One region of the Paraburkholderia sp. SARCC-3016 genome, then DNA from elsewhere that is predicted to be linked to it. Evidence: predicted binding sites of a transcription regulator. Region 1 holds the regulator's gene; the other holds the start of a gene.
What was found. Region 1 encodes FliA, which starts transcription of late flagellar genes. Its sites were predicted from a motif close to CTAAAGTTTNNNNNNNNNNNGCCGNTA; they were not measured.

Region 1 (11,593 bases):
CGTTCCTCGACACGGGTTCCAACGGAATGTTCTTCGGCCCGCCGCTGACGCCGTGCGGCAGCAACGCGCCCGACTTCTACTGCCCGACCAGCAAAGCGACGCTGAGCGCGACGCTGCAGGGCGAAAGCGCGACCGCGCTGGGGGTGACTTTCTTCGCGGATAACGCCACCAACCTGTTCAACACCGGTAATTTCGCGCTGCCGAACCTGACCGGCACGGCCGCCAACGGCACGCTCGATCTCGGCTTGCCGTTCTACTTCGGCAAGACCGTGTATCACGGCCTCGACCTGCGCGCGTCCGGCGGCCAGGCGCCGTTTATCGCGTTCTAGTCCCGCGCGTTCGCATCCGGCGAAACAGCGGCCCCGTCCGGGGCCGCTGCGGGGCTACTGGCCCGCTGCTTCCTCCATCCCGCGAAATACCCCGGTTTAACGCCCTTTATCCGCCGATCGTCCCTTTACGTCTACGGGAATAATCGCTCTCACCCGGAATACCGGCAATGGATGCCGTGACCGCCTGGAGAGCCCCGTGGCAGAGGACAGCGACCTCGAAAAGACCGAATCAGCCACCCCCCGTCGCCGTCAGAAGGCGCGGGAGGAAGGGCAGGTCGCGCGCTCGCGCGAGCTGGTCTCGTTCGCGCTGCTGTCGGCCGGCTTCTTCGGCGCATGGGGCCTGTCCGGTCAGATCGGCGCTCATCTGGAAGGCATGTTGCGCGGCTCGTTCACGTTCGATCACGCTAGCGTCTTCGAAACGCGCCGCATGCTGATCGGCGCGGGCGCCGCGAGCGTACAGGGCCTGCAGGCGCTCGCGCCGCTGCTGTTTCTGACCGGGCTCGCCGCGCTGGTCGCGCCGATCGCGCTCGGCGGCTGGCTGCTGTCGTCGAAGTCGCTCGAGCCGAAGTGGAACAAGCTCAATCCGGTGTCGGGCCTCGGCCGCATTTTTTCGCCGAACGGCGTGATCCAGCTCGGCATGGCGCTCGCGAAGACGCTCGTGGTCGGCGGGATCGGCACGCTCGCGGTCTGGAATCACAAGGACGACGTGCTCGCGCTCGTCACGCAGCCGATGTCGGTGGCCTTCGCGAACACCGCCCATCTGATCGCCGTGTGCTGCGCGACGACCGTCGCGGGCATGTTCCTGATCGCCGCGCTCGATGTGCCGTACCAGATCTGGCAATACGAGAAAAAGCTGCGCATGACCAAGGAAGAGGTCAAGCGCGAACACCGCGAAAACGAAGGCGACCCGCATGTGAAAGGCCGCATTCGCGCGCAACAGCGCGCGGCCGCGCGGCGCCGCATGATGCAGCACGTGCCGAAGGCAGACGTGGTCGTGACGAACCCGACGCACTTCGCGGTCGCGCTGCAATACACGGACGGCAAGATGCGCGCGCCGAAGGTGGTCGCAAAAGGCGTGAACCTCGTCGCGGCGCGCATTCGCGAACTCGCGACCGAGAACAACGTGCCGCTGCTCGAAGCGCCGCCGCTTGCGCGCGCGCTCTACTACAACGTGCGTCTCGACGCCGAAGTGCCGGGCGTGCTGTACGGCGCGGTGGCCGAAGTGCTCGCATGGGTCTATCAGCTGCGCCGCTTCAATACGCACGGCGGCGCGGAGCCGGTACGGCCGAGCGACCTCGACGTGCCGGCCGAACTCGACAAGCGCGGCCCGGCCGCTGACGAAGACGACGACATCGAAGATATCGAAGACGTGGAAGCAATCGATCCGCAAGCCCGTGCCAACGAGCGTGGCGACACGCGCGGCAACCGTAACCCGCGCAACGACGGAGGCCGCGCATGAGCACGCCGCCCCGCGTCGGTTTCCTGTCGCGCCGCCCTGACATGTTGCAGGGCGCGAATCTGCGCGCGCTCGCCGGGCCGATCCTGATCTGCATGATCCTCGGCATGATGATTCTGCCGTTGCCGCCGTTCCTGCTCGATCTGCTGTTCACGTTCAACATCGCGCTTTCGGTGATGGTGCTGCTCGTCAGCATGTACACGACGAAGCCGCTCGATTTCGCCGCGTTCCCGAGCGTGCTGCTGTTCTCGACGCTGCTGCGCCTGTCGCTGAACGTCGCGTCGACCCGCATCGTGCTGCTCGAAGGGCACACGGGCCCCGATGCGGCCGGCAAGGTGATCGAGGCGTTCGGCCACTTCCTCGTCGGCGGCAACTTCGCGGTCGGCATCGTGGTGTTCATCATCCTGATGGTGATCAACTTCATGGTGATCACGAAGGGTGCGGGCCGCATTGCCGAAGTGTCCGCGCGCTTCACGCTCGACGCGATGCCGGGCAAGCAGATGGCGATCGACGCCGACCTGAATGCCGGCATGATCAACGAAGAGCAGGCGCGCAAGCGCCGCAGCGAAATCGCGCAGGAAGCCGAGTTCTACGGCTCGATGGACGGCGCGAGCAAGTTCGTGCGCGGCGACGCGATCGCGGGCCTGCTGATCATGGTGATCAACATCCTCGGCGGGTTTATCGTCGGCGTCGCGCAGCACGGCATGAGCTTCGCGGACGCGGGCAAGAACTACACGCTGCTCACGATCGGCGACGGCCTTGTCGCGCAGATCCCGTCGCTCGTCATTTCGACGGCCGCCGGCGTGATCGTGTCGCGCGTGGCGACCAACGAGGACATCGGCACGCAGCTGACCTCGCAGCTGTTCTCGAACCCGCGCGTGCTCATGATCACAGGCTCGATCCTCGTGCTGATGGGCCTGATTCCGGACATGCCGCACCTCGCGTTCCTGGCGCTCGGCGGCGGCGCGATCCAGCTCGGCCGCGTGCTGAAGAAGCGCGCCGAGCGGCGCAAGTCGGCGTCGGCGCTCGTCGAGGCTTCGCCGGCCACGCTGACCGCGCCCGAGAACACCGAGGCGAGCTGGGACGACGTGACGATGATCGACACGCTCGGCCTCGAAGTCGGCTACCGGCTGATTCCGCTCGTCGACCGCAACTCGGACGGCGAGCTGCTCAAGCGGATCAAGAGCATCCGCAAGAAGTTCGCGCAGGAAATCGGTTTTCTGCCGCCCGTCATTCATATCCGCGACAACCTCGAACTGCGTCCGAACGGCTATCGCATCACCTTGAAGGGCGTCGAGATCGGCGTCGGCGAGGCGTACCCGGGCCAGTGGCTCGCGATCAATCCGGGGCAGGTCAGCGCCGCGCTGCCGGGCGCGCCGACCACCGACCCGGCGTTCGGCCTGCCGGCCGTCTGGATCGACACGAACCTGCGCGAGCAGGCGCAGGTGTACGGCTACACGGTGGTCGACTCGAGCACGGTGGTCGCCACGCACCTGAACCACCTGGTCGTCATGCACGCGTCCGAACTGCTGGGCCGCCAGGAAGTGCAGGCGCTGCTCGAACGGACGACGAAGTCGTCGCCGTCGCTCGTCGAAGAACTGGTTCCGAAGCAGGTGTCGATCACGACGCTGCAAAAGGTCCTGCAGAACCTGCTCGAGGAAGGCGTGCCGATCCGCGACATGCGCACGATTCTCGAATCGATCGCCGAGCACACGCCGAAGGTCACCGACGCGCACGACCTCACGGCGATCGTGCGCCTCGCGCTGGGCCGCGCGATCACGCAGCAATGGTTCCCGGGCAGCGGCGACATGCAGGTGATGGGCCTCGATTCGAATCTCGAGCGCGTGCTCGCGCAGGCGCTGACGACCGGTCCGAACCCCGGGCTCGAACCAGGCCTCGCGCAGACGCTGCTTACCGAAACGCAACGGGCGATGACTCGTCAGCAAAGCTTCGGCTACGCGCCGGTGCTGCTCGTGCAGCACTCGCTGCGCGCCATGCTCGCGCGCTTCCTGCGCCGCAGCCTGCCGCAACTGAAGGTGCTTTCGTACGCGGAAGTGCCCGACACAAGAAACATCAAGGTCGTTAACCTCATCGGGGGTCAAGCTTGAACATCCGTAAATTCACCGGCGCCACGAGTCGCGACGCGTTGCGCCTCGTTCGCGAAGCGCTCGGCGCCGATGCGGTCGTGCTGTCGAACCGGTCGCTCGCCGACGGCAGCGTCGAGATCGTCGCGCTTGCCGACAGCGAACTCGCCTCCATCGCGCCGGCTGCGGGCAAGCGCGCCGCCGCGGCGCTGGGCGGCGCGGCCGGCGAAGGCGCAGTGCGTGCCGGCGCGGTCTCCGGGTTTGCGAATCCGTATGCGAGCGGTTTGCCCGACGTGTTTTCGTCGGTATTCGGCGCGAGCCCCGAAGCGGGCGCCGACGGCGAACCCGGCGCGAGCGCGACCGAAGCGAAAACCGTGGCCGCGCTGATCGCGCCCGAGATCGAACCGGTGCGGCCGCGCCTCGAGAAGAGCGAACCGGCTGCGGTCGCGAAGCCCGCTGTGCCGGCCGCATCGATCATGAAGCCGGTGGAACGGCATCCGGCGCCGGCGCCGCGTCCGACGATGGCCGAAACGAATCCGTGGCTGATCGACCATGCGCAGCAGATCGCCGCGAAGCGCGATAGCCAGCCCGGCGACTACAGCAGCAAACAGCCGCCGCTCACGCCTGCGGCCGCCGCTGCGAAGGGCCTGGGCACGCCGAGCGCAGCGCCGGCACCGATGTTCGCGCCGGAGCCGGCATCGAGCGCGCGCCGCGACGATCCGCACGGCGCTTCGCTTGCCGCGATTCCGACGCTCACGAACGAGGCGCCGGACTGGGCGCGCGAAGCCGCGCAACTCGCCGCGCGCCGCGCCACGCAGCGCGCGACGACGGCGTCCGGCTATCCCGAGAACGTAACGGCCGCGGTCACCGACGCGATCAATGCGCGCATGTCGCAGATCGTCAACGAAACGGTGATGAACGAGCTGGCCTCGCTGCGCGGCATGATGGAAGAGCACTTCGCCGGTTTGCTGTGGGCCGATAGCCAGCGGCGCAGCCCGATCCAGTCGGCGCTCACGCGGCACCTGTTCGCAGCCGGCTTCTCCGCGCAGCTCGTGCGGATGGTGGTCGACAACCTGCCGGCCGTCGAAAGCTTCGACGCGGGCATGGAATGGGTGCACTCGGTGCTCGAGTCGAACCTGCCGGTGATGGAAAGCGAAGACGCGCTGATGGAGCGCGGCGGTGTGTTCGCGCTGATGGGCCCGACCGGCGTCGGCAAGACGACGACGACCGCCAAGCTCGCCGCGCGCTGCGTGATGCGCTACGGCGCGAGCAAGGTCGCGCTGCTGACCACCGACAGCTACCGGATCGGCGGCCATGAGCAGCTGCGCATCTTCGGCAAGATTCTCGGCGTGTCGGTGCACGCGGTGAAGGACGGCGCGGACCTGCAGCTCGCGCTGTCCGAGCTGCGCAACAAGCACATCGTGCTGATCGACACGATCGGCATGAGCCAGCGCGACCGCCTCGTGTCGGACCAGATCGCGATGTTGAGCCGCGCGGGCCAACCGGTGCAGCGTCTGCTGCTGCTGAACGCGACCTGCCACGGCGACACGCTCAACGAAGTCGTGCAGGCCTATCAGAGCGCGCCGGACAAGCAACCGCTCGCCGGCTGCATCCTGACCAAGCTCGACGAAGCGACGAATCTCGGCAGCACGCTCGATGCGGTGCTGCGCTACCGCCTGCCCGTGCACTACGTCTCGACCGGCCAGAAGGTGCCGGAAAACCTTTACGTCGCGACAAAGAAATTTCTCGTTCGCAGCGCGTTCTGCATCCCGCGCGATCATTCGCCGTTCGTTCCGCAGGAAGACGACGTGCCGGGTCTGCTCTCCGCGCTGTCCGCACGCTCGACTGCCGAGCAGCATGAGGTCCGGTTTGGCTAAGTTCGTGTCCGATCAGGCGGAAGGACTGCGGCGCCTGCTCGCGCGCCACGGTTCGCGCGCGATCGCGGTGACCGGCGGCACGGCCGGCGTCGGCTGTTCGACGACCGTCGTCAATCTTGCGGCGGCGCTCGCGGCGCAGGGCAAGGACGTGCTCGTCGTCGACGAGCATGCGGGCGAACCGCACGCGATCGTCGCGACGCCCAACGGCGCCGCGGCCGAGCGCTTCGTCGCATTTACGCGCGGCGAGCTGGCGCTCGATGCGGCGACCGATCGCCATAGCGCGGGCTTCGCGGTGCTCGCTGCGCCGCGCAGCCATCGCGACATGTGCAAGCCGTCGCAGCTGGCCGCGGTGTTCGACAGCACGGCCGATGTCGTGCTGATCGACGTGCAGTTCGAACGCGACGGCATGCTGTCCGACCTCGCGCTGCAGGCACACGACCTCATGATGGTCACGCGCGTGGCCGCGCAGGCGATCACCGATACGTACGCCTGCATGAAGCGTCTGCATTACGCGTATGCGATCGCGCAATTCCGCATGCTCGTCAATCACGTGCACAGCGTCTCCGATGCGCAACTCGCGCTCGACAACCTCGCGGCCGTCGCGGGGCGTTATCTGACCGTGGCGCTCGAAGGCGCCGGCTGCGTCGCGGCGGACCCGCTGATGACGCGCTCCGCGGAACTGTCGCGCTGCATCGTCGAAGCATTTCCTTCGGCACCTGCCGCGCGCGACTTCCGGCACCTTGCCGCGGAATTGCAGTACTGGCCGATGCGGCCAGCGATGTCATCGCGCGCGCCGTGGGCGGCGAGCGCGGCAGTCACGACGGCATCACACGCCGAACAACCGTCCGCACAACACGCCTGACAGGCAGCGGACAAGGGGAGCTCGATGTACAACGCTCAAGGAAAGATTTCTCAGGCCGACGTTCTGACGAAATACACGCCGCTGGTCCGGCGGCTCGGTCTGCAGCTGGTGGCAAAAATGCCGGCGAGCGTGGACCTCGACGATCTGATTCAGGCCGGCATGATCGGCCTGCTCGACGCCGCGAGCCGCTACAAGGAAGATCAGGGCGCGCAGTTCGAAACCTACGCGAGCCAGCGCATTCGCGGCGCGATGCTCGACGAGCTGCGCAGCAACGACTGGCTGCCGCGCAGCGTGCGGCGCACGTCGCGCGAGCTCGAGATGGCGGTGCACCAGGTCGAGCAGCAGCTCGGCCGCGCGGCCAGCGAAGCTGAAATCGCGCAGCACCTGAAGATGCCGCTCGACGAGTATCAGTCGATGCTGCAGGACCTGCACGGCAGCCAGCTCATCTATTACGAAGACTTCGACCGCTCCGCCGACGACGAGCCGTTCCTCGACCGCTATTGCGTCGATCACTCGGACCCGCTCTCGGCATTGCTCGACGAGAGCCTGCGCGGCGCGCTGATCGAGGCGATCGAGCGGCTGCCCGAGCGCGAGAAGCTGCTGATGTCGCTGTATTACGAGCGCGGGATGAACCTGCGCGAGATCGGCGCCGTGATCGAGGTGAGCGAATCGCGCGTGTGCCAGCTGCATAGCCAGGCAGTCGCGCGGCTGCGCGCGCGCTTACGCGAAATGGCGTGGGCGGCCGAGGAGAGCTAAAAAGGGCGTGCCCGCCTGATAAGGGTCCAGCGCGAGTTTATACCCTACAATGCAACGATAGGGTATAAAAGGGCGCCGGCTGGTCTTATACCCTACAATGCAATCGTAGGGTATAAATTTCCGCCGCCATGCCGACCTTCTACAACGATGCGCTGCAAACGCTGTACGCCTCCGTTGCGGAGCGTGCCGCCGCGCAAACGCAAATCCTGCTTCATTCTCCGGGCTCTGCGTCGATCAAGTCCGTCGCCGGAAAAAGCTACGTTTACTGGCGTGTCTATCTTGCATCGGGCAAGCGGGTCGAAACCTCGCTCGGCCGCGCGGGCGAGCCGGCAACCAACGCCACGCTCGACGCGAAACTGCAGGAAAGTTTCGAGATGCGCGGGCTTGCCGCCGACGTTCAGATATTACGCAAAGCCGGTTTCGCCGCAGCCGACAATTCCGCCGCCCTTACCATCGCGACGCTCTACAACGCGGGCATTTTCAGTCACGGCGGCGTGCTCGTCGGTTCGCATGCGTTCGGCGCGCTGCTAAACGGACTCGGTGTGCGCATGTCGGCGAACTATCGGACCGAAGACATCGATATCGGCAGCACCGGCGCGATTTCGGTCGCCATTCCGCAGAATCGCAGCTTCCTCGACATTCTGCGCGATAGCAGCCTGCCTTTTCTCGAAGTGCCGGAACTCGACGCGCGCCGGCCCGCGACGTCGTTCAAGGCGCGCGGGCAGCCATTGAAGGTCGATCTGCTCGTGCCGGGCACCGAAGCGTACGAAACGAAACCGCTGCCGCACCTGCGCGCGCATGCAACGGGACTGCCGTACTTCAGATATCTGCTGAACGAGCCCGTGGCCGGCTTTGTGCTCGGCAAGGAACATGCGGTTCCGGTCACCGTGCCGGATCCCGCCAGATTTGCGCTTCACAAACTGGTCGTCAGCACGCTGCGCGGTCCGGGGTTCGCCGCGAAAGCCGGCAAAGATCGCCGCCAGGCGGTGGTGCTCATCGATGCGTTGATGGAGCGCTACCCGGACTCGCTGGAAGCGGCGGCGGAAAGGATCGAGAAGAAGGCGCGGCCGCGTGTGTCGACGGCCGCTGCGCTTGCGGTGAACTTTGAACTGGATGTGTCGGAGCGTGCGCGCGATTTTCTCGCGGACCTGAGCCGCGCCGCCTGAAGCGCGCGTGTGCCTACAGCCCCGAATACATCGGCACCTTGCCGTCCGGGCCGTAGAACGTCGATGCCTTTTCGGGCGTCCCGCGCAGCACCGCCAGAATGCGGCGGTTGTAGTCCATGCGCGTGCGGATCATCAGGCCGTTGTTGAAGTTGAGCTTGCGGGCGCGTTCCGCCGATTTCTGCAGCAGGCCCCACTGCTCGTTCAGGCGCGCGTCCTCGGCTGCGGCGAGATCCATGCCGCGCTTGCCCGCCGGCAGGCCGCGTTCGCGCAAATGGTTTTCGCGCGCGCGTTCGAGCATCGCGAGCTTGTCGGCCATCGAGGTTTTCTGCTCGACGATCGGCTTCAGGATTTCGCCCGGATACGCCGTGGTCAGCGCTTTCTGTTCGACGGCGAGCAAGGAGGCAAAGGCTTCGACGGTCGCGTATTCGTCGATGATGGTGTCAAGCAGGGCGTCTTTCATCTCTCACTCAAACGTTAAACCGCCCGCATGACGCAGGCGACGCAGGTTTCTACATGCGTCCGCCAGTGAGAGCGCCCCGAGAAAGAACGTTCGGACGCTCAGCTGCCGGACGGCTGGGTGCCTTGCAGCAGGCTGCGTGCGGTTTCGAGCACGCCATCGGCAATTTTCGACGCATCGATTTTCAACGAGCCGTCGCGGATTGCCTGCTTGATCGATTCGACGTGGGCCGTATCGATATCGGCCGGGCTCGATGCGCCGAGCGCTTGCAGATGGCCCGCGAGCGCCGACAGGCTGACGTCCGCGGCCGCGCCGCCGCTCGAGCTCGGGGCTGGCGTACGCGCCGTGGCGGCGCCGGCAGCGGCGGCTTCGCCTTGCTGGCCGCGCTGCACGCCGTTGCCGAGCGGCGCCAGATTCGGGTTGGTGCTGGAATCGACTTTCACGATGGGCTTCCTGAACGATTTGACCGTGATATCGGCAAACGCCGGCTGAAACTTTAGCGCAACCGGAGCCCGCTGTTTTTCCGTCTTCCGTCACCTTTTCCTTGTCTGAAACGCGCTCCTCAGGCCGAATCTGCCTTACATCTGGATCTCGACGGTCGAACCGTCCTTCACCACGCCGGTCACGATCTGGCCGTTCGTGGTCTTGACCCGCACCTGCTGGCCAGGCGTCGCGTTGTTCATCGCGCTGCCCTCCGCCGAAATCGAGAAACCCTCGCCCGATGCGACGACGCGCACCGTTTGTCCCGCCGTCACCGATGCGGCGCTGCGGATCGTGTCCTGGCGCAGCGGCAGCCCGGCGCCGATGCGCACGAGCGCGACCGCGCCGACGGCTTGCGACGGATCCGTGATCACCGTTTGCGGCAAGGTCGCGAGATCGCCTTCGTGGGCGACGAGATCGGCAGCGGTCAGCATTTCGCCCGGCGCGATCTGGCGCGACGCCGTGTAGTAGGTCGCCTGCAGCGAGATGCGCGCCTGCAGATAGAGCGTCCACGGGCGCGCGCCCGCGCAGCGCACGCCGACCGACGTGCGTCCCCACAGGCGCGCACCGACCGGCATGAACGGCTCGAGCGCCGTGCAGGCCGCGAGGCCGCGCGGGAAGGGACGCGCGACGTCAATCGTGATCTTGCCGGGCAAGCCGGCCGTTTGCTGCTGCAGGAACGCGAGCGCCGTGGCGCGGATCGTCTCGCCGTCCTGCTGGCCGGCGGGAACCGGGGCGGCATCGGACGCGCTCGCGGCCAGCGTGTTGGCGCCGCCGGCGTTGACCGTGGCCACAGACTGACCCGTGCCATTGGCCAGGGCGGCGCGCGGCGGCGTGTAACGCACGGGCTGCAATTGGGCTGTTTGCGCGGGCCGCTGGGGCGCCGGCGCTGCGGCTTGCGCGGCCCACTGCTGCGCTGCCCTGATCTGGGCAGCGTTCGCCTGCTCCGCCGTCATCGGCTGCACATTCGTCGGCTGTGTCCTGACCGCCGCTGTGCTGCCACCGGCACCGCCGAGTTGCGGCGGCTCGCCGCGCGCGGCAAGCGGATCGATCTGGATCGGCGCCGACGCGGCCGCCGTATCGGTCGCGTGGAAGTCGGAGGCGGGCACGCTGTAGCGCGCCTGCGCGTTGCTGACGACGACCGGCGCCACACCCTGCGCCGGCGGCTGCACGCTGACGCGTTGCAGCGTCACCGGTACGGCCGGCAACGCACGGGCAGTCATGACGCGCCCGCTCGTGACGGTTCCGCTCGTCGCGTTCGCGGCATAAGCACCTGGCGCCAGCTGCGCGCCAGGCTCGCCGGTTCCTGGAATGACGATCTGGCCATTGTCCGCGTCGAGGGCGCGCTGCGCCGCAGGCGTCGGACGCAGTGCGGCGAGCGCCGCCGCGCCCGGCTGGGTGGAATGAGCGGCGAGGCCCATGCGCGCGGCGAGCGCCTGCGCATCGGCGGGATTTTTTTCGCCGGGGCCGGGGATCACGATCGGTCCGCCATTGTCCTGCGCATACGCAAGCGTGGGCATTGCGCCGGCTGCAATCGATGCGAAAGGCAAGCCCGCGCCGGGCAACGCCATGCCGAGCACCGCCGCGACCGACGACACACGCCATGCACGCGACCCCTGCCGCACCACGCCGTGCAGCCGCGCGGCGCGAACCACGCCGGGCAGGGCAGCGAAAGCGGGCAGGGTCATGGCAACTCTCCGGAATCAGGGGCGAACGCGCGAGCCGCAACGGCCTGCGTGTACTAACGGCACAGGACGAATTCTAGGGAGCGGCCTCCCATCGCAAACGTTGAATAGAGGGGCGCTTCCCCGGCTATTCGTTCAATTGGCCCTTGCGTCGCGCCCCTAAGATGCACTCCATGCGAAAAAGCCTTTGCTGATTGCTTCCGCCGCCGACCATGTGCCGCCGCGAGGATGCGCAGGGGCGGGCAGGCGAATATGACCGCGGACCGTTCATACGGAGAGGTGTCCGATGCTTGACAGGCTCGATCAGGATTTTGCGTTCAACAAGGAAGCGCTCGACGTGCGCGCATACCGGCAGGAAGTGCTGTCGTCGAACATTGCGAACGCCGATACGCCGAACTACAAGGCGCGCGACATCAATTTCTCGTCGTCGCTCGCGGGTGC
Region 2 (11,593 bases), on a different contig from region 1:
CGGCGCCGAACATCGATGATACGGACGCGTTGGAGCCCGCTGTGCAGTCGGTGTTCGCCGATACCGGCGCAAATCCTGGCGCAAATGCCGGCGCCAACACGAGTGCACAGCGCTGATTGCCTGCTCATCGGTCAACGGCGAGTCACCCGCCCGACTCGCGCCCCAGATAGACGGCGTACCAGTCGGCCCAGTTTTCGTCATGCTTACCGGTCTTCTTCTCATGCTCGCCATGCGCGGCCGCGGCACGCCGGAGTGCAGCCGCCAGCTCTTGCGACGATGTGAACGCGATGTTTTGCGCGTCGACGCGTCCAGGCAGGCGGGTCGTGACCTCCTGAAAGACCCATCCATTTCCATCGGGATCGCTAAACGAAGCGAAGGATCCGTAACTGTTGCGCGCAGGATGCAGGCCGCTTACGCGTCCCTCTTCGCCGGCATGATGGAAGAGCCCGCCTGCGTCGTGAAAAACTTCACTCACGTCGACGCCGCGCGCGGCAAGCGCCTCGCGGGCGGCAACCACATCGGAGACGATCAGGTGAAGTCCTTGCACCGAGCCCGGCGCTTCTGTGGTGACGCCCGTGCCGAACAGAATCGAGCAGTGCGAACCGGGCGGCGTGAAGTGCACGACGCGAAACTGCTCGTCCTTCACGATATCGACGTCGAGCCTCCAGCCTAAGGCGGCGTAAAACTGCTTCGCGCGATCGACGTCCGCTACGGGAATGACGACCACTTCCAGTTTCATGTCGACTGTTTTTGCATTGCTCATGTCGCGATCTCCTTGAATTTGGGATGCTCCGAGGAAGGCACATGCAAAGGGACAGGCTACATCAGCGGCGACTTGCGCCGCTTCAAAATCGCACTGATTGCCCATCGAATCCCCGATCGCCGAGCATGATCGAATCGCGCAACCAATTCGTCGTACAAGGGCGGCGAGCCAATCGGCCGCGTCCGGCGCAGTGCGCAGGAGGCAGCGCTGCGCCGCCTGCTTTCACGCCGTGCAAGCTTGCGCTAATCGCGAGAAAATATACGTTTTGCCCACGTCTTTATAAACGTACTCGACATGTCCGATCTTGCTTCCCCGATTTCCCGCCGCGCCGCCATCGATCCCGGTCCACTCGGCGTGGCCTTGCTGCTGATCGTCGCCGGCGTGTGGTACCTCGCGCAGACCGTCAGCGCAGTACAAGCGGCGTTGTATGCGGTCGGCGCGCTGCTCGGCATCGCGCTTTACCACGCCGCGTTCGGCTTCACGTCCGCGTGGCGCGTATTGATTGCCGACGGCCGCGGCGCCGGCCTGCGCGCGCAGATGCTCATGCTGGCCATCGGGGTCGCACTGTTCTTTCCCGCGCTGGCAGCGGGCACGCTGTTCGGCCATCCCGTCACGGGCCTCGTGTCGCCGGCCGGCACCTCGATCGTCGTCGGCGCATTCATGTTCGGACTTGGCATGCAACTCGGCGGCGGCTGTGCGTCGGGCACGCTTTACACGGTCGGCGGCGGCAGCACGCGCATGATAGCGACGCTGATCGCGTTCGTCGCCGGGTCCGTCATCGCGACCATGCACATGCCTTTCTGGACCGCGCTGCCGGGATTGCCCGCGATCTCGCTCGTGAAAACGCTTGGCGTCGCGCCGGCATTGTTCCTCAACTGGGCGGTCTTTGCGCTGATCGCGGCGATAACCGTCGTCATCGAAAAACGCAAGCATGGCCGGCTCGTCGAGGCGCATACGCAGCCGCCGCACACGTCGCCGTGGCTGCATGGCCCGTGGCCGCTGCTGGCGGGTGCAATCGCGCTTGCCGTGCTCAACTTTGCGACGCTCGCGCTTTCGGGGCGGCCGTGGGGCATCACGTCGGCGTTCGCGCTGTGGGGCGCGAAGGCGGCCTCCTCGCTCGGCTTCGATGTCGCGAACTGGGCGTACTGGACCAGCAAGCCGAACGCCGCGGCGCTCGCCGCGCCGATCTCGCACGACGTGACCTCGGTCATGGATATCGGCATCGTGATCGGCGCGATGCTGGCGGCCGCGCTGGCCGGCCGCTATGCGCCCGTCTGGCGCGTGCCGCTGCGCTCGCTCGTGGCTGCGGTCGTCGGTGGATTGCTGCTCGGATACGGCGCGCGCCTTGCATACGGCTGCAACATCGGCGCGTATTTCAGCGGCATCGTGTCAGGCAGTCTGCATGGATGGCTCTGGCTCGTCGCCGCGTTCTTCGGCAATGTGCTCGGCACGCGGTTGCGTCCGCTGTTCGGCTTGGAAGTCGAGCGGGTCGCGCCGACCGCGTGTTAGAGGAGCTTGACTGTCTGAACACTTTCGCGCCATACCGTTAGCACCGGATTTGTCACCGCAGTCGGCATGTCGCGCTCACTGTCCGCTGCGTAGATAGCTGAGCGCAAGCGTGGCCAGAGCGACAACGGCCAGTGCCGCCGATGCCCAGTGCAGATCCTGCAAACCGACCCCGGCGCGAATGATGGCGGCGCCGATTACGGTGCCTGCAGCCGAGCCGAGGTAGACACACGAATTGTTCAATGCCATCACGACCTGCGCGTGATGCGGTTCGACGATCTTGAGAAGCCGCGACTGCTGAACCGGCAGGAATAGCCAGCCGCTGCCCGACAGAATCGATAACGACAAGGCGGCAGTCCAGAACGACAGCATCGAGAAAGCAAGCAATGCCGCATCGATGCCGAGCACGACGAACGTCGCCACGAGCACGGCGACAGGTTTGAAGCGCACGCCAAGCTGACCGCCCGCGAAACTGCCGGCGACACCGCCAATGCCGGACGCAACGAAGACCGCCGCGATCTGGCGCGCAGGAAAGCCTTGGGCACCGAGTATCGCGCCAAGATAGGTGTACGTGAGAAAGTACGCCGAGCCGATTGCAACAGCGGGCAGCAAAGCGAGCAAGGTCGAACCATGCGTGAGCGGTTTGAATCGCGCGATGAGCCCCGGGGAAGGGGCAAGCGCCGCGTCGCCCGACGATACGCGCGCCGCGCGGATTGCTAGTCCGGCCACCAGCGACAGGACAACGACAAGCCAGAATGTACCGTGCCATCCGGCGTGCTGTCCGATCAGCGTGCCGATCGGAACACCGAGCGCGGTCGCCGACGTCAACCCCAAAGCGACGACCGCAAGCGCCTTGCTCTTCATTTCCGGCGCGGCGAGCGTAGCCGCGAGCGTATAGGCCGTCGGCGTGTAGAGACTGCCCGCAATCGCGGCGACCACGCGCGCGGCGACGAGAATCTCAAAGGTCGTTGAGAGTGCGCAGACGGCATTGGCTGCCGCAAACAGGATCAGTGCGCCGACAACTACGTTCTGCTTCTTCAGATGGCCGATGAACGCCGCCAGTACTGGAGCTGCGACGGCATACGTAAATGAATACCAGCTGACCAGCTGGCCCGCCGCATTGATGCCGATGTGAAGATCGCGCGCTACGGAAGCAAGAATGCCGGAGATCACGTACGCATCGGTGCCGATGGCGAACGTGCCTAGCGCGAGAAAGCAGACTTTCGGATCGAACGCTTTCGACCAGCCAGACCGCTTGACGGCGAGCGCATCTTCGGATGAACAACTCATCTGTTATACCTTTCTCGTTGCAAGCTCAAGCAAATAGTAGAGGTGGCCGCAAGCGTGTGCGTGCACGAGAAACGCTTTTTGCATGTGTGACAACCGCTTTACCGATTGCACACGAGACGCGCGAATCTGCCCGCGGCAGATCGCGGTCACGCGTTTTCCGCTGTCGCGAGCGCGCGACATTCAACCGGTCGTTGCCGTCTTCAGATGCTTCGTTTGCCGAATATGCGGGCGATGTCGCCGCGCAAACATCAGCCGGAGCCGCCTCGATAAACATTTGTTTAGAGAGCGTGACGAACTTCCGCTACCACTGAAATAAAGCATTCCATCTCTCGTCATCGCAGCGATGCCGGACGATACCGCACGTCGCCCGAGGCGACTGCCGATCACTCAACCGGGGAATACCAGTGAAACGAGATGTAATGTTGCTGAAGATCAGATGTTGTGCCGCAGGCGCCGCCCTGCTTGCCGCGGGAGCCGCACATGCGCAAAGCAGCGTGACGCTGTTTGGCCTGATCGATACAGGTGTGGTGTACCAGAATAATGCGCGCGTTACCCCTTCGAGTGCGACGTCGCCAGGCGGCAGTGCGTTTTCGCTGCAAAGCGGGAACGTCTTTACGTCGCGATGGGGCCTGCGGGGCACGGAGGATCTTGGCGGAGGGCTTAGTGCAGTCTTCTGGCTTGAGAACGGTTTCAATGTAAATAATGGCACCTTCAAGAACGGCGGCGACCTGTTTGGCCGACAGGCATGGGTCGGTCTCCATTCGAATCAGTACGGTACGCTGACGCTCGGCCGGCAATACGACTTCCTCGTCGACTTCGTCGCACCGTTGAGCGCGACCGGTTCAGGCTTCGGCGGCAACCTGGCGACGCACGTCTACGACAACGACAACCTGAACAACGATCTGCGCCTGAACAATTCGGTCAAGTTCAGCAGTGCAACGTATGGCGGCTTTAAGGCCGGTGCGATGTATGCGTTCTCGAACCAGGCAGATAACTTCGCCAACAACGGCGCCTATAGCTTCGGTGCAAGCTACGCGTACGGCCCGTTCAGTTTCGGTGCCGCCTATCTGCAAATCAACCGCACGGCCGACCCTGCGCTCGCCAACGCATCGGGCGCCGCAAGCACGGGCGACGGTGACGCGTTGACGACCGGCGGCCGTCAGCAAATCTATGGTGCCGGTGCGCAATACAAGTTCGGCAAGTCGTCGGTTGGCGTCGTGTGGACTCACTCCGTGACGGACAACATCACGGGGCTGTTACAGGACGGCAGCACGAGCGTCGGCGCACTTGCGGGGACGTCGATGAAATTCGACAACTTTGAAATCAACGGCCGATATTTCCTGCGGCCGGACCTGAGCCTCGGCGCGTCGTACACCTACACCACGGGTGATTTCAGCGGCGCCTCCAAGGGCTTCACCTCAGCGTCGCCGCATTGGAATCAGGTCATGGCGCAGGCCGACTATCTGTTCTCGCCACGCACCGATGTCTATCTGGAAGGCGTTTATCAGCGAGTCGGCGGTGGAAACGGCAATGGGGCATTCGACGCGAGTGTCTATACGCTTGACCCGTCGGCGGGCAACGAGCAGGTGGTCATTGCGATTGGAATGAAGCATCGGTTTTGACGCCGACAACCGCGTTTGAAGCGGCGTCGCACGCCCCCGCCGCGTTCCAGCGGCGGGGCGTGACTCTCATCCGCCAAGCTTTACCTTAAAGATCGTAAAGGACCCTGAACGCGGCAAATGGTTCTTGAACGTCACCTCCCAGAGATGGGAATCCGCGATGTACATATAGCCCTGGCTGATCGCAAACCCGTCGGCCCACGAAAGCTCGCCGGGCGCCCGCACGAAGAGCCGCGATTTGACTTTGCGCGTAGCGGGATCGATATCGAGCGCGACGATGGTGCTGTGTTCGAGATCGCCGCCATACAGCGTCCCATGCTGGTCCATGATCAAGCCTCCTGTCAGTTCCGCCGAGCCGAGATATTGAACCTTGTGCGACAGTTGGCTCGCGCTGAGCTTTGCATCGGTCAGCGCCCTGGTTGGCACCCGCCAGTAGTTGTGATCGGTTAGCGGGCGGTAGTAAAGCCATTTCGCGTCCGGCGAAAGTGCAATACCGTCGGCATGAATCGCAACGATCTTGCCATCGTTCGTTAGCGCCGGTTGCCCGTTGATCATCAGGTGCTGTTTGGGATCGGCGTACGTCGATCGATCGCCGGCAAGAACCTGCCGCGATTGGCCGGTTTTGAGGTTCAGCACGACGAGGCTGCCGCGATTGCCGATGTTCGTCAGATACGCGTAGCCATGCACGAGATCGATACGTACATCGTTGAGCGAATCGATCGGTGCAACGGTGCCGTCGAAGCCGTAGCTGCGTATCACCTTGTTGCTGCTCAAATCGAATTCGACAAGCTTGGGCTTTGCGCCCTCACCCGCGGCGGTCAGCACCGCTCGCCCGGAATCGAGCACCCATAGACGATCGGCTTTGTCGACCCACATCGCCTGTGGAACCACCCACTCATGCTCCGTGTCCTTGCCGGACGCGTTCCAGGCTTCATCGGGATAGGGAGTGACCGCGCCGGTTTGCGCATTGACCTCGACGAGCTTGTCGCCGGACTGCGCAGCGGGCGCGCTCGCGAAAATGCGGCCCTCATGGGAGACGCCGATGCCGACGAGCTTGAATGTATCGAAGGTCTTGACGGTTTCGAGCGGAGGTCCGTAGGCGCCTTGCGGTTCAGCCGATAGTGCCGGTACAGTGCCGGCGGCAATGGCCGCGCAGGCCAGCGCAATTCTCGCAAGCTTCGTTATTTGCACGTCCCGTCTCCGTAGTTAAGCAGGTAAGGAATTGGAGACTGGAGCAGAAAAGCACCTGAGACTATCGGGACTTTTCTCGATGTGGATAAGCTGTCATTTGCCTTTCGTGCTCAATCGATAATTGCTTCATGAGCGACGGTGTCGCGATGACGGTGCACGGCCTCGGCTGCTGCCCGAAAGCATGCTTCTTCGTTGGGCCAACTATTCAGCGCGTCCACGCAGTCACGCGCGTAACGTGTACCGGCAAGTTGTTGCAACAGTGCGCCGTCGTCCGCAAGACGTTTTACAAGCCGCATCCCGGCCGCTTTGCATGCGGCTTCATCGTTCCACGTGCTGAGCGCTTTCAGACAATTGATGAAATGCTTTGCGGTGAGTCGCTCGCAGACCGATAAGTCCGTTGAGATCCGCCGTGCCAACTGCACCGTCGCGCGCCGGCACACATCATTGGACGTCCATTGCGCCAATGCATCGAGGCAGACAGCGAGATACCGTGCGTTCAGGTTGTGCCGCATGTTTCCATCTTCGGATATTCGCCTTGCAAGACGCACGCCGGCGGCATGACATGCGCCATCGTCGCTCCATCGGCTCAGTGCATGGATGCAGATCGCGAGGCGTACGCCGTTCAGCTGGCGCACGATCGCTTCGTCCGCCGCGATATGGCCTGCCAGCTGGTGGCAAGCGTCTTTGCATACGGGTGCGTCATGCCATTTGGCTAACGCGACACAACAGTTGGCAATTGCTTGTCCGTTCAGATGGCCTAGCGATGCTCGCCCAGGCGTTAAGCGTTTTGCGAGAGCGAGCGCTGCTTTTTCGAAAGCGTCCTCGTCTTCGTCCCATCTTGCTAATGAAGCAAGGCAGCTTGCCAGTTCAAAGGTATTAAGCGAGTCGCGTAGCGCGTCGTCGATTTGCAATCGCGTCGCCATGATTGCCGCAGCACGCTTGCACGATTCTTCGCGGTGAAATTTGCTTAACAACGCAAAGAATGCCGTCAAGTCGCGAGCGCTGATCGCGATCGTCGAAAACGAACCGTCGATCACACGCTTGGCTAGCGTGATAGCGATGGCTTTGTCGTCTGGTTGAGCGCTTGCAGTGTTCTCTGGCATACCGATGTCCGAACTCATTACCGCGACACTATCTTCTTCGATCGTCCGCATCGCCGCTTGCGCGTATGACGATTTTCTCTTGCGTGAGTGAAGCCTATGCGGCGTTTCCCCTCAAGCTGCCTCGATCAATGCCGTCAACGCGGGCTAAGGCGGCCGGCAATCAATGTGCTTCCGCCGATCTTAATGTCGCGAGTCTCAAAGACTCGATCCTTTAGGGGAAAAACCTCATGCTTAGCATCAATAGCAATATTCCCTCGCTTGTCGCTCAGGAAAACCTCAACGCTTCGGGCAGCGCGCTGTCTCAGGCGATCACGCGCCTATCGTCGGGTAAGCGCATTAACGGCTCGTCAGACGATGCCGCGGGTCTGGCCATCGCTACTTCGTTGCAAACCCAGATCAACGGTCTGGATCAGGGCGTATCGAATGCGAACGATGGCGTGTCGCTCGTGCAGACGGCCGGTACGGGGCTCACGCAGATCACTGCAAGTCTGGGGCGCATTCGCCAGCTTGCCGGTGAAGCAGCGGGCGGAACGTTGACGGCGTCCAACCAGGCAGCGTTGCAACAGGAGGTTGCGGAGCAGATCAGTGAAGTGAACCGCATCGCTTCGCAAACGCAGTTTAACGGCCTCGGCCTGCTCAACGGTCAAGCCGGCGTCATCAATGTGCAGGTGGGCGCAAACGTCGGTCAGACAGTTTCGCTTGACCTGAGCCAAGGCGTTTCGGCGGCATCGCTCGGTGGCGGATTCGTGCAGGCCGGCAATACGCTGGGCACGATAACGGGCCTGAATCTGAACGCGGACGGCACGGAAGCAAGCGGCGCCGGCGCGATCACGTCGATCAACGTTATCTCGGACGGCAGCGGTGGCTTCACCTTCACCGATCAGAACGGCAATTCCATTTCCACGGCCACGTCGTCATCATTGTTCACCACGACGACAACCAACGGCGTCTCGTCGCTGTCGGTGGGAAGCAGCAGTGCGCTTACGCCGGCGAACCAGCTCGCCGCAATCTCATCCGCCGCCAGTGCGGGTTCTGGCGCAACGGACGGTACGGTTTTCGGCGTTGTTTCGGGCATCAACGTCGATTCCTCGACGGGCACGGATGCCCCTGCGGACGACACGAACACGATCACGTCGGTCACGGTCGAGTCGGACGGCAAGGGCGGTTTGAAGTTTCTCGATCAGCACGGCGATCAACTGGGCTCGGGCGCACAGGCGGGCCTTTTCAGTGTCGCCGCAGGTGGCGCGCTCTCCTTTGCCAGCGTGCCGACCAGCACGATCGGTTCGACTGCGGCGGGTGCACAGCCGGCGGGCACTGCGCTCGCGAACATCGATACGCTGAATGTGCCGACCTCGGTCGCGAAGATCGACGTCAGCACGACGCAGGGCGCGAACAATGCGTTGCTGTCTATCGATAACGCGCTCGCCACGATCGCGAATATCCAGGCATCGCTCGGCGCTGTGCAGAACCGCTTGTCCGCGATCTCGCAATCTCAGGAGAACGAGTCGACCGACCTCGCAAGCGCGCACTCGCAGATCACTGACGCCGACTTCGCGCAGGAGACGGCAAACCTGAGCAAGGCGCAAGTGCTGCAGCAAGCCGGTATCTCGGTGCTCGCGCAAGCGAATTCGATACCTCAGCAAGTGCTCAGTCTACTCCCGCATTAAACATTGCGACTGATTCGTGGGTGGCCCGCGCGAGTATGCGGACGGGCTCATCCACGAGCGAGAACGCGGACATCGCTTCGGATCCGCGTCATGTCCCGATAGCCTTACGAACCGGCCGCACAGGCCGCATGGAGTATCCGAATGTCGACTTCACCCGTTGGCGCCACGGCAGCTGCCGCCGCTCAGGCCGCGGCACAAGCCGTTCAGCAGGCCGCCCAGTCCTTGATTTCGGGCTCGACCGGCACTCCGCTCGACGTCAATTCGCTTGTAACGACGCTGGTCAAAGCACGAATAGCGGGCCCTGCAGCCTCGTTGTCTACGCAGTCATCGAGCGACAATACCGAGATCGGCGGGCTCGGGCTGCTATCCGGTACGATGCTCGGGCTCGAGACGGCGCTCGCGCCGTTTCTGAACGGCAGCGCGCTATCGTCGTTCAGCGCGACGCCGAGCGGCGACGGGATTACGGCAAAGGCGGGATCGGGCGCATCGGCCGCCACGTATCAGATCGACACGAAGCAGATCGCTCAGGCTCAGACCATCACTTCCGGCAGCTTTTCCCCATCCGATGCAAACGCGCTGGGCTCGGGCACGTTGACCATTTCGCTGGGCAGCGGGGCCGGCGCGAAGTCGTTTCAGATCAACGTCGATTCGTCGAACGACAGCCTTGATGATGTTGTGAACGCAATCAATTCGGCCGCTGCCAACCCCGGTATCAGAGCGACCATCATCACCGGTCAGAACGGGCCAGCGCTGAGTTTGCAGTCCACTTCGACGGGTGCCGCCAATACGATCAGCATCGGCGTGACGGGGGCGGGGAGCAACAGCGCGCTCGCGAAGTTCGCGGTGACATCGTCCACCAGCACGGACTCGGATGCGCCTGTGGGCTCGTCCGCGATCGCGTCGAACAACAGCTTCTGGACGCAGTCGCAAGCCGCGCAAGACGCGCAGCTGACGGTGAACAATGTGCTCGTCACCAACTCGACGAATACGGTTTCGGACGCGATTCCCGGCATTACGCTCACGCTGACCGCGAAGGCGGTGGGCCCGCAGACGCTGACTGTGGCGCCGGACGACGGGGCGGTCGAGAACGATCTCTCCGCATTCGTGACCGCCTATAACACGGTGATCGACCAGCTGAATTCGCTCGCCGCGCCGGGCACGGCGAACGTGCCGGGCAGCGGCGGCATCCTGCTCGGCGACGAAATGATCAACCAGATCGGCGCGTCGCTTGGCGGCATCGTGGGCGGCCTCGTGTCGGACGGTGGCTTGCAAGGCACACTCGCGTCGCTCGGCATTACGTTTCAGAAAGATACGGGCGGCCAGCCGTTTGCCGCGCTGCAGATCGATGCCGACCCGAACAGCCCCACGCTCGACGACGCGGTCGCCAACAATCCGGCGCTGATAGGTGCGCTTTTCAACAAAACGAACGGGATTGCGCAGCAGCTCGACTCGGTGCTGACTTCGTATACATCCGGACAGGGCATTATCGCGAATCGCACGAACGACCTGACTGCCGACATCGCGAGCCTCGCGAAGCAGCAGAACGACCTCGACGACTTTGCCGCGCAGCTGACCTCGCAATTCAACGACCAGTTCACCGCTCTCAATACGATCCTGGCACAGGCGCAATCGAATTCGAACTTTTTGACCTCGTTGTTCGGCGGTGCCAACAGCAGCGGTGCGTTGGCGCAAAACAGCAAGTAAAGGCGGCGCCGGTTGACGGCGCCGTCATACGAGTCGTCACTCGCAATCAATCGGAGACACGGCTCGATCGACGCAAGAACTGCTGCGGAGTCATGCCATAGCGGCCCCTGAACGCGCGGCTAAAATGCGCTTCGCTTGAGAAGCCGCAGCGATACGCCACCTCCTTGATCGACACTTTGCCGTGCTCGGGTGACGAGAGCAGGCGCGATGCGCGCTCAAGACGCATCTGCCAGACGAAGCGCATCGGCGACAGACCATCGGCCTTCATCAGGCGGTTCAACTGGTTGATCGATACGCCCGTTTCTTCGGCGATCCGTTCGACGCTAAGCCGTTGCTCGCCAAGCAGACGGATGATTGTTTGCTTCGCATGGAACGCGGTTGCGATACGCGGCCGGTTAGCGCCACTTCCCGGACGCGTGAGAAGCGTGTCGATCATATCGAGGCAATGCCGGCTGAGCTGATCCGACAGATAGGGGCTGACCGCACCTGCCTGTCTTTCGATGTATTGCACGAATTCGTTGACTGCCCGAACGTCGGGGCACTGAATATCGGGTGCCAGATATTGCTGGACTGCATCATGACCGCCACGTTCGCGTAGCGCTTTCTTGGGCAGGCGAAGTAACAGAAGTTCGGTGGGCTCCCGGTAAATCTCGGTGAAGCAGCTATCGGGGTTAACAAAGAGCGCACTGCCCGGACCGAACGATTGCTCGTCTTTACCGCTTACCAGATCGAACGCTCCGCTTTGGACGA

Region 2: a site for FliA is predicted at 7,583-7,609, ahead of QYH69_RS28950 (flagellin). Genes of this name have one in related genera too.

What each region holds. Positions count from the first base shown of each region.
Region 1 covers NZ_JAVHZD010000016.1:138,754-150,346, forward strand. The annotation lists gene QYH69_RS17700 (DUF3443 family protein) at 1-329, shown strand, start outside; gene flhB (flagellar biosynthesis protein FlhB) at 526-1,788, shown strand; gene flhA (flagellar biosynthesis protein FlhA) at 1,785-3,893, shown strand; gene flhF (flagellar biosynthesis protein FlhF) at 3,890-5,746, shown strand; gene QYH69_RS17720 (MinD/ParA family protein) at 5,739-6,608, shown strand; gene QYH69_RS17725 (RNA polymerase sigma factor FliA) at 6,633-7,364, shown strand; gene QYH69_RS17730 (GSU2403 family nucleotidyltransferase fold protein) at 7,493-8,530, shown strand; gene QYH69_RS17735 (flagellar protein FlgN) at 8,544-8,990, opposite strand; gene flgM (flagellar biosynthesis anti-sigma factor FlgM) at 9,089-9,430, opposite strand; gene flgA (flagellar basal body P-ring formation chaperone FlgA) at 9,566-11,155, opposite strand; gene flgB (flagellar basal body rod protein FlgB) at 11,439-11,593, shown strand, end outside.
Region 2 covers NZ_JAVHZD010000035.1:29,600-41,192, reverse strand. The annotation lists gene QYH69_RS28985 (DUF308 domain-containing protein) at 1-116, shown strand, start outside; gene QYH69_RS28980 (VOC family protein) at 143-763, opposite strand; gene QYH69_RS28975 (YeeE/YedE family protein) at 1,058-2,272, shown strand; gene QYH69_RS28970 (MFS transporter) at 2,348-3,559, opposite strand; gene QYH69_RS28965 (porin) at 3,979-5,181, shown strand; gene QYH69_RS28960 (L-dopachrome tautomerase-related protein) at 5,248-6,369, opposite strand; gene QYH69_RS28955 (hypothetical protein) at 6,480-7,523, opposite strand; gene QYH69_RS28950 (flagellin) at 7,700-9,139, shown strand; gene fliD (flagellar filament capping protein FliD) at 9,281-10,843, shown strand; gene QYH69_RS28940 (helix-turn-helix domain-containing protein) at 10,890-11,593, opposite strand, start outside.